Linked DNA regions of Pedobacter sp. W3I1. The protein of the gene in region 2 interacts with the protein of the main gene of each other region in a pairwise test. Links are inferred from orthologs where the notes say so. Each region holds a gene or a part of one and is shown on either strand. Other genes may lie near its edges.

The links. Proteins that work in one complex are often made in the same cells at the same time.
Region 1: the proteins of leuS (region 2) and ligA interact in binary tests that used the Escherichia coli proteins (3 or more experiments, as listed by UniProt). The link is inferred for Pedobacter sp. W3I1 from one-to-one orthologs.

What each region holds. Positions count from the first base shown.
Region 1 is NZ_JAUSXN010000001.1:5,224,758-5,228,914, forward strand. The notes cover bases 1,182-4,157. They hold ligA (NAD-dependent DNA ligase LigA), read left to right. Parts: upstream 1,182-1,651; coding sequence 1,652-3,664; downstream 3,665-4,157. Other genes in these bases: QF042_RS21450 (hypothetical protein), read left to right, coding at 1,182-1,410; dapA (4-hydroxy-tetrahydrodipicolinate synthase), read left to right, coding at 3,753-4,157. Outside these bases: QF042_RS21445 (patatin-like phospholipase family protein), read right to left, coding at 1-613; more of QF042_RS21450, read left to right, coding at 733-1,181. UniProt on the Escherichia coli protein: DNA ligase that catalyzes the formation of phosphodiester linkages between 5'-phosphoryl and 3'-hydroxyl groups in double-stranded DNA using NAD as a coenzyme and as the energy source for the reaction.
Region 2 is NZ_JAUSXN010000001.1:1,461,568-1,467,325, forward strand. What follows is about bases 1,126-4,519. They hold leuS (leucine--tRNA ligase), read left to right. Parts: upstream 1,126-1,490; coding sequence 1,491-4,319; downstream 4,320-4,519. Other genes in these bases: QF042_RS06305 (hypothetical protein), read left to right, coding at 1,126-1,180; QF042_RS06315 (DEAD/DEAH box helicase), read right to left, coding at 4,482-4,519. Outside these bases: QF042_RS06300 (ABC transporter permease), read right to left, coding at 1-552; more of QF042_RS06305, read left to right, coding at 752-1,125; more of QF042_RS06315, read right to left, coding at 4,520-5,758.

The DNA of each region.
Region 1 (4,157 bases), 3.8 Mb from region 2 along the record:
AAGCATGGATGGCATCAACCAAACTCACCATACAATCAGATGGTGTTGCTGCCTGTGGACGTAAGTTTTTAAGTTTCCGTTCAATAACCGAAGTTGCGGCCATACTGTCGCAATCAGACCTGAACAGCTCGGCCCTATTTCGATAATAATCATAACCGATAATCAGAAACTGGGTTTTAATTTTACCGTTTACAGCAATGTGTGCTGGAATATCCATCATATCGATTTGCGCAATACCGGGCAAAATTTCCTTTAAAGCGATGTGTTTTCGCTTGGTCGCATATTTGGCACCGATCTTAAATATCCTGGCCACACTTGCCAGTAAACTTTTTTCGAAAAAATTCAGTCTTGAAAAAACCCTGTTCCGCAGTTTTTCATCATCAAATATTTTTTCTATTTCAGAAAGTTTCAGGTTTTCGGCCATAGCTGCCGCAACTAAACTACCTCCGCTATTGGCCGATACCAGATCAAATTCGGCTAAAACCTCGTGTCCGGTGGGATCTGGATTATTAAAAGTTTCGGCAAACAGTTTACGTAAACATTTCACCTGGATAAGCGCCCAGGAACCACCACCATCAAGCGATAGTATTCTGTAAGTTTTAGCATTAGGCATGATGCATTGATTTTAGAACAATTAAAGCTATACATAATTACCATTCAAAACAATATAGGTTTACAGTCAATATTTCGAATTCGGGTTTTACAACATGCAAGAAAACATTACCTTGCAAGATGAACTTTTTATCCCATTATTATTTCGACCGGACAAATAATGATGCCAACGTGGTAATGGGAACAGTTTTGCCCGATCTGGTTAAAAATGCTGCAAAAGAGGCAAATTTATACCCCCAGAAAAACGAATTTCTATTTAAAGGAAACCCTGATGAGGAAAACCTGCTTATGGGCTGGAAAAGACATTTAGCTGTTGACTTGCTTTTTCATTCCTCTAATTTCTTCCTCGAGAAAACCACCGAACTTAAGCAGCTCATTAAACCTGTTGTAGAAAATACTGCGGTTCGCCCGTCATTCCTTGCACATATTGGCTTAGAACTTTTATTGGATCATTTATTGGTAGAGCACAATCTGGTTCAGGTGGGCCATTTTTACGATAAACTCGAAGCGGTAAAAAAAGAATCGTTAAGCGATTTTCTGGAACACTGCAGACTAAAAGATCCTGAAGTATTTTTTGAATTTTTAGCGCAATTCATTAGCAGTAAATACCTGCTGAGTTACCAAAAACTCGAAAATATCAGTTATGCCCTAAACAGGATCTGTATGCGTTTATGGCCTGAAACGTTAAGTGAAAAACAACTTCAGGCGCTTACGTTTCAGTTAGCACTCTTTAAAACTGCTTTAGAAAAAGACTATATGGATATTTTTAGGGAAATTGAAGGGAAAATAGACTTGTAAGAGAAATCGTCATCTCCTGAAACGCAGTGAAATGGAGAGATCTAAAAAAGCCGTCATTGCGCGGAGGAACGACGGAGCAATCTTACAACTATCGTTATAACCCATGGTAGGAGATTGCTTCGTCGGCTGAAAAAGCCTTCTCGCAATGACGATTTCTCGCAATGTCATAAAAAAGATTAAACAGAGCAGTTTTTTGTTTTCCACACTATAAAACCCTTTCATCCTTTTTTTATATTTGTGCATGTCGCTAACTGCAATAAAAGAAGAAATGGATGCCCTGGTGGCCGAATTAAACCAGCACAATTATAACTATTATGTGTTGGCTATGCCTACCATTGGCGATTATGAGTTTGATAAAAAATTAAAGCGCCTTGCCGAGCTCGAAAAAGCAAATCCTGATTTTGCCGATCCGAATTCGCCTACACAGCGTGTTGGTGGCGATATCACCAAAAATTTTATTACGGTAAAACATAAATACCCCATGTTATCGTTGGGGAATACCTATAATGAACAAGATCTCCGCGATTTTGATGAACGCATCCGTAAAGCAATTGGCGATAATTTCCAATATGTATGTGAGTTAAAATTTGATGGCCTGTCTATCAGTCTTACTTACGAAAATGGCAAACTTTTACGTGCGGTTACCCGTGGTGATGGCACCAAGGGTGATGATGTGACCAATAATGTAAAAACTATTCATACCATCCCACACCAAATTAAATCGACTGTTGCACCTGAACATTTCGAAATCCGTGGGGAGATTTTTATGCACAAGGCTGCTTTTTTACGCTTAAATGCTGCCCGTGAAGAATTGGGTGAAATCCCTTACGCAAATCCCCGTAACTTTGCATCGGGCACCATAAAAATGCAAGACAGCAAGGAAGTAGCAAAACGGCCTTTAGATGGTTTTATTTATTTCTTATACACGGATAGAAATGAATTCAAAACCCATTGGGAAAGTTTAAATGCAGTAAAAGACTGGGGCTTTCATGTTTGCGAACACAATAAACTGGTGACGAACATTGATGCGGTGCTTGATTTTATCCATCACTGGGAAAACGAACGTTTTAAATTAAGTTACGATATTGATGGCATTGTAATTAAGGTAAATAGTTTTGCGCAACAACAAGAATTGGGTTTCACTTCCAAATCTCCACGTTGGGCCATATCATACAAATACAAAGCTGCCGAAGTTGAAACTGTTTTAGAAAAAGTAACCTATCAGGTAGGCAGAACCGGAGCAGTTACGCCAGTTGCAAATTTGAAACCTGTTTTATTGGCTGGAACCACCGTTAAACGCGCTACCCTACACAACGCAAACGAGATAGATCGTTTAGATTTACATGAAGGCGATACTGTTTATGTTGAAAAAGGTGGTGAGATTATCCCCAAAATCATCAAGGTAAATCTCGAGAAACGCTTACCGGGATCCATCAAAGTGCACTATCTTCATCATTGCCCGGAGTGTGGAACTGAATTGATCAGAAAAGAAGGTGAAGCGGTACACTACTGCCTTAATGATGAAGGCTGCCCGCCACAGATTGTTGGAAAAATCCAGCATTTTATTTCACGCAAGGCCATGAATATTGACGGGCTTGGTGATGAAACCATCGAAACCTTTTACAAACATGGCCTGGTAAGGCACATCAGCGATTTATATACGCTATACGAAAAATCTGATCAGTTAAAAACCTTAGACCGTTTCGGAGAGCGTTCGATAGAAAACATGCTTGCCGGGATTGAAAAATCGAAAGAGATGCCTTTTGAGAAAGTACTTTTCGGACTGGGTATCCGCTACGTTGGCGAAACCGTTGCGAAAAAAACTGCTGCCGGGATGAAGAATATCGACAACCTTTGTAAAGCTACGGTAGAGGAATTAATCGCAATTGATGAAATTGGGCAGCGCATTGCAGAAAGTATTGTTGAGTATTTTGGAAAATCTGAGCATTTAAAACAGATAGAATTATTAAAATCTGCAGGATTACAGTTTGAAATTGAAGAAAAGATAATTACGCTTGATAGTGATAGACTTATTGGAAAAACATTCGTAATTTCGGGCGTTTTTGAAAACTTTAGTCGCGATGAGCTAAAAGATATGATTGAGGCCAATGGAGGAAAGATGCTGAGCGGTATTTCGGGCAAATTGAATTACCTGGTTGCAGGCGACAATATGGGCCCGTCCAAACTCGAAAAAGCAAGTAAGCTAAACGTTCCGATCATCAGCGATGCCGAGCTTTTAGAGATGATAAAATAAAATGAGAGAGTGATTGAATTAGTGAATGATAGAATGTACAAGGCATTCATTCAATCTCTCATTCAAAATTCAATAATTATAAATTAAAATGAACAAATTTCAGGGTACTGGTGTAGCATTGGTTACGCCTTTCAACACAGATGGATCAGTTGATTATAACGGCTTAAAAAACCTGATTAATCATTTGGTAGACGGAGGGATAGATTACCTCGTTTCTTTAGGTACAACCGGCGAAACCGCTACAATGACCAAGGACGAGAAGAAGAAGGTGTGGGCCTATACTGCTGAAATTAACAACAACAGATTACCTTTAGTTGCCGGCATAGGTGGCAATAACACATTAGCAGTTGCTGAAGATATTAAATCTCTCGATACTGCTGGTTATAGCGCAATTTTATCAGTTAGTCCTTATTACAACAAACCGACTCAGGAAGGAATTTATCAGCACTATAAGTATTTAGCTGAAATTTCTCCTCTAGATTTAATTTTATAC
Region 2 (5,758 bases):
ATTGTTAATCAGGGCGATAGAAATGATCAGTAGTAATGCTGCAAAGGCTAAAATAATTAAACCAATGGTATTAATATTTTTGTTTACCATATCAATTAAAGAACTTTGGTAAACCACTTCTTTAACTACAGGGTTTTTAGAAATACTTGCTTTTAAGGCATCGATGCTTTTGTTGTTCGCATATTCTGCTTTTAAATACACATCGAAGGTAGAAGTTAGTGGGTTGTATCCTAAAAAGTTAACAAAATCCTCACCTAAATCCTGGGTTAAATTTCTTGCGGCAAGCTCTTTATTTACATATTGGGTTTGTTTTACCGCAGCATTTGCATTTAACTCTTTCTGGAAGGCTAAAACATCAGCTTCTTTTGCACCCTCATCAACAATAATGTTTAAAACGATGTTTTCTTTAACGTAGTTAGACAGGTTTTTGGCATGTACAAGTACCAAACCAAGTAGCCCCAGCATTAGTAAAACCAAGGCAATACTGATTATAGTCGAAATATAAACGGTTTTGGTTTTCTTAGATGCATCACTTACTTCGAATTCTTCCATGTATTTCATTTTTGTTTCTGCGAAAATATAAATTATACCTGATAAACACCAATTAATGATTGCTAAATGAATACTAACGTACACGATTAGCTTTTAGTTTGACGATTAAATTCTTTAACAAAATTGATTTTTTTCGAAAGGCGGTACGAAATTTGTTGAAACGGCGTTAATTATGGATATCTTAAAACTAAATTTAACTATGAAAAGACAGATTACTATTCTAAGCCTATTCTTACTTATCGCCTCCACAATTATTTCTTGCAAGAAAGATGATACTTCCTTAAAAGCTCAGATGTTAGGGAAATGGACGTTAAATAAAATTGTAACTTCCGGCTATACTGCTGAAGAAACATTAAAAGATCCGAAAAAGATTAATGGAACGGTTACCTATGGTACAACAAGTGATTATGTTGATTACAAATCAAATAATGACGATCAGGTAGAATTGAGTTTATCTGGTAACAGAACAATCGGAACTTATGTGATTATTTACTCCGATCAGTTCAGTATGGATATTAATGATGGATTGAATTATTGTAAAATAAACAGCATTACAGCAAACAAATTAGAGTTTACTGCTAAAATTGATAAAACAAACGTTACTAAAGTATATTCTTTATCAAGATAAGATCTTAATCCCCCGATTATGTGCTGCGCCATTGGTTTTTAAAATCAATGGCGCATTTTTTTTGGGGTGATGCGGATGGCTAGTTGTGGTGTCAGTTGTTACCAACTGACACTAAAAACACATATTCCAGATATTCCATTATTTAAGTAATCGATAGTCAGATGGTAACATCTGACTACACAAAGGCACCAAGGTTTTATCTTTAACCTCTTCTAATTCTGCATTTCTGTTGGCAAAATATTATCCTGAACTGCTTTTTTAAGCCCCTTAATTTCCGTATTTTCGCACCTTTAAAAATTTAAAACTGGCAATGGATTACCAATTCAAAGAAATAGAACAAAAGTGGCAGAAATTCTGGGCAGATCATCAAACATTTAAAGCCGAAAGCAATTCTGAAAAACCAAAATATTATGTGTTAGATATGTTTCCTTATCCATCAGGAGCAGGCTTGCACGTTGGTCACCCACTGGGTTACATTGCATCAGATATTTTTTCGAGATATAAACGCCTTAAAGGCTTTAACGTATTGCACCCCATGGGATACGATTCGTTCGGATTACCTGCAGAGCAATACGCCATACAAACCGGACAGCATCCTGCCATTACCACCGAGGCAAATATTGCCACCTACCGCAGGCAGTTAGATCAGATTGGTTTTTCTTTCGATTGGAGCAGAGAAGTGCGTACCAGTGAGCCTTCTTATTACAAGTGGACACAATGGATTTTTATGCAGTTGTTCAACTCGTGGTACAACGTAGAAAACGATAGGGCAGAAGATATTACCACTTTGATCGAAAAATTCAATGCTTCTGGTACAGCTGATGTAAAAGCAGTTTGTGATGAAGATACCAAAGAATTTATGCCGAGCGATTGGGCAACCTTTACCGATGAGGAGAAACAGATTGAATTATTAAAATACCGGTTAACTTATCTCCGCGAGAGTACTGTAAACTGGTGCCCTGCTTTAGGAACCGTTTTAGCTAATGATGAAGTTAAGGATGGTTTCTCTGAGCGCGGTGGTTTCCCTGTGGAACAAAAGAAAATGATGCAGTGGAGCATGAGAATCACGGCCTACTCTGACCGGCTTTTGCAAGGTTTAGACACCATCGACTGGCCAGAACCGATTAAAGAAATGCAACGCAACTGGATTGGTAAAAGTGTTGGTGCATCAGTGAAGTTTGCAGTTGACAATGCACAGTTGGCAGTTGAAGAAACTGAAAACTCAAAACTGAAAACTGAAAAATATATAGAAGTTTTTACCACCCGTGTAGATACCATTTTTGGTGTTTCTTACCTGGTTTTGGCGCCGGAGCACGAATGGGTTGCAGAATTGACCACTCCTGAACAAAAACAGGATGTCGAAAACTATATCTCTCAAACCAAAAAGAAATCAGAATTAGACCGGATGGCCGATACTAAAACGGTATCTGGCGCTTTTACGGGAACATATGTTATCAATCCAGTAAGCGGCGAACGCGTGCAGTTGTGGATTGCTGATTATGTGTTGGCGGGTTACGGAACAGGCGCAGTGATGGGGGTTCCAAGTGGCGATCAACGCGATTGGCTATTTGCTAAACACTTCAATTTACCGATTATCCAGATTTTGGATGGTCAAAAAGACATTGATGTTCAGGCAGACCCGACCAAAGAAGGAAAATATATTAATTCGGGTTTTATTAACGGAATGACTTATAAGGAAGCTGTTCCATTCCTGAATAACTGGTTAGAAGCAGAGAAAGTAGGGAAAGCAAAAGTAAACTTCCGTCAGCGTGATGCGATTTTTGGTCGCCAGCGTTATTGGGGTGAGCCGATTCCGGTTTACTTTAAAGATGGATTGCCTTATTTGGTAAATGAAGAAGAATTGCCATTATTGCTTCCTGAGATTGATAAATATTTGCCTACCGAAACAGGTGAACCACCTTTGGCAAGGGCTGAAAATTGGGTTCCTAAAGATGGTGGTCACTACGAATTAAGTACCATGCCAGGTTGGGCAGGAAGCAGCTGGTATTGGTACCGTTATATGGATGCCAATAACAACAATGATTTTGCTTCAAAAGAAGCGGTTGAATATTGGAAAGACGTCGATTTGTACATTGGTGGTTCTGAGCATGCAACCGGTCACTTATTGTACAGCCGTTTCTGGAATAAATTTTTGAAAGATTTAGGTTATACCAAAGAAGAAGAGCCTTTCAAAAAACTGATTAACCAGGGGATGATCCAGGGTAGGAGTAATTTTGTTTACCGTATTAACGATGAGAACGGAAAACCTACCAATACCTATGTTTCGGCTGGTTTAAGAAAAGAATATAAAACCTCAGCATTACATGTTGAGGTGAATATTGTTGAAAACGATACTTTAGACATCGCCAAATTTAAAGCCTGGAGAGAAGAATATGCTAACGCAGAATTCATTCTTGAAGGCGGGAAATACATCTGCGGTGTTGAAGTAGAAAAAATGTCGAAATCAAAATTCAACGTGGTTAATCCCGATGATTTGATTGAGCGTTATGGTGCCGATACTTTGCGGATGTACGAAATGTTCTTAGGTCCGTTAGAACAGAGTAAACCCTGGAATACAAATGGTATTGAAGGTGTATTTAAGTTCTTGCGTAAATTCTGGCGTTTGTTCCATAACGAAGACTGGATTTTCCACGTAAACGATGCGGTACCTACAAAAGCCGAATTGAAATCGTTGCATAAAATCATCAAAAAAGTACAGGATGATATCGAGCGTTTCTCGTTCAATACTTCTGTATCAAGCTTTATGATTGCGGTAAACGAATTAACCGATCTGAAATGTAAAAACCGTCAGATTTTGGAAGATATGGTGATTATCCTTTCACCTTATGCACCACATATCTGTGAAGAGCTTTGGGTGTTGTTAGGTAATGAAGCCGGGACTTTATCATATACGGCTTTCCCAACATTTAAACCTGAGTATCTGGTAGAAGATGAGTTTGCTTATCCGGTTTCAATCAATGGCAAAATGAAAATGAACCTGAATTTGAGTTTAACTTTAGCTCAACCTGAAGTAGAAAGCATTTTATTGGCCGATGAGCATTTCCAGAAATTCTTAGATGGTAAAGCACCTAAAAAGATCATTTTCGTTAAAGGAAAGATTATTAATGTGGTTGTGTAGAGAGGTAGAAGGCGGAAGGTATAAGGTAGAGGGTTTTCCTTCTCTTGCCTTAAAAATAGAAATACCCGATTTGCAAAACGCAAATCGGGTATTTTGTTGAAAATTATTGGAAGGTTGGGTTTTCAGACCTTAAGCCTTCCTGCCTTAAACCTTCTACCTTTTTTATCTCTCTCCTCTTTTCTTGTTTCCGCCAAATCTTCTGTTGTTGCTGGCGTTACGTGGTTTACCACTCATATTGCCATCACCACCTTTTTTAGCACCGCCACCGCCTTTAGATTGGGCCTGTGGTTTGCGTTTAACCTGGTTTTTGGCTAACATACTTTCCCAGCTTAGCGGGTAAGGATGATCATCAACAATGGGCAAGGTAATTTTAATCAGTTTCTGGATGTCCAGTAAGTATTCGTTTTCTTCTGCATCGCAGAAAGAAATGGCAATCCCGTTAGCACCAGCACGGCCGGTACGGCCAATTCTGTGTACATAAGATTCAGGAATGTTTGGCAATTCGAAGTTGAAAACATGAGATAACTGGTCAATATCAATACCACGGGCAGCAATATCAGTAGCTACCAAAACGCGGATTTTTCTGTCCTTAAAATCAGTTAATGCCCTTTGTCTGGCATTTTGAGATTTATTTCCGTGGATAGCCGCAGCTTTAACTCCAGCGAAACCTAAATCCTTTACAATACGGTCTGCACCATGTTTGGTACGGGTAAAAACCAAAGCCGTTTCGATCTTTTTATCCTCAAGAAGGTGGATCAATAATTTCTTTTTATCAGGTTTGTCTACAAAATAAACCGATTGAACAATCGTTTCGGCAGTAGAAGAAATAGGGGTAACCTCTACTTTTGTCGGACTAGATAAAATCGTATTCGCCAACTTCTGAATTTCATCTGGCATGGTTGCCGAGAAAAATAAAGTCTGGCGTTTAGCCGGTAATTTAGCTACTACTCTTTTCACATCGTGAATAAAGCCCATATCCAGCATACGATCGGCCTCATCCAATACAAACAATTCGATGGTATTTAAATTGATGAAACCCTGGTTCATTAAATCTAATAAACGGCCAGGTGTTGCAACTAAGATATCAACGCCTTTTCTTAAAGCTTCTACCTGAGAGTGTTGATTTACACCACCGAAAATTACTAAATGACGTAAATTTAAGTGACGGCCGTAAGCTTTAAAACTTTCTTCAATCTGAATGGCCAGCTCACGTGTTGGCGTTAAAATTAAAGCCTTAATATTTTTGGTTGCTTTGGTATTGATGTGTTTCTCGTGCAGTAACTGCAACATCGGGATGGCAAAGGCTGCGGTTTTTCCGGTACCGGTTTGAGCGCAACCTAATAAATCTTTGCCTTTTAATATTGTTGGAATGGATTGCTCCTGTATTGGTGTAGGCTGTGTATAACCTTCGGTCTCAAGGGCCTTTAGAATCGGCTCAA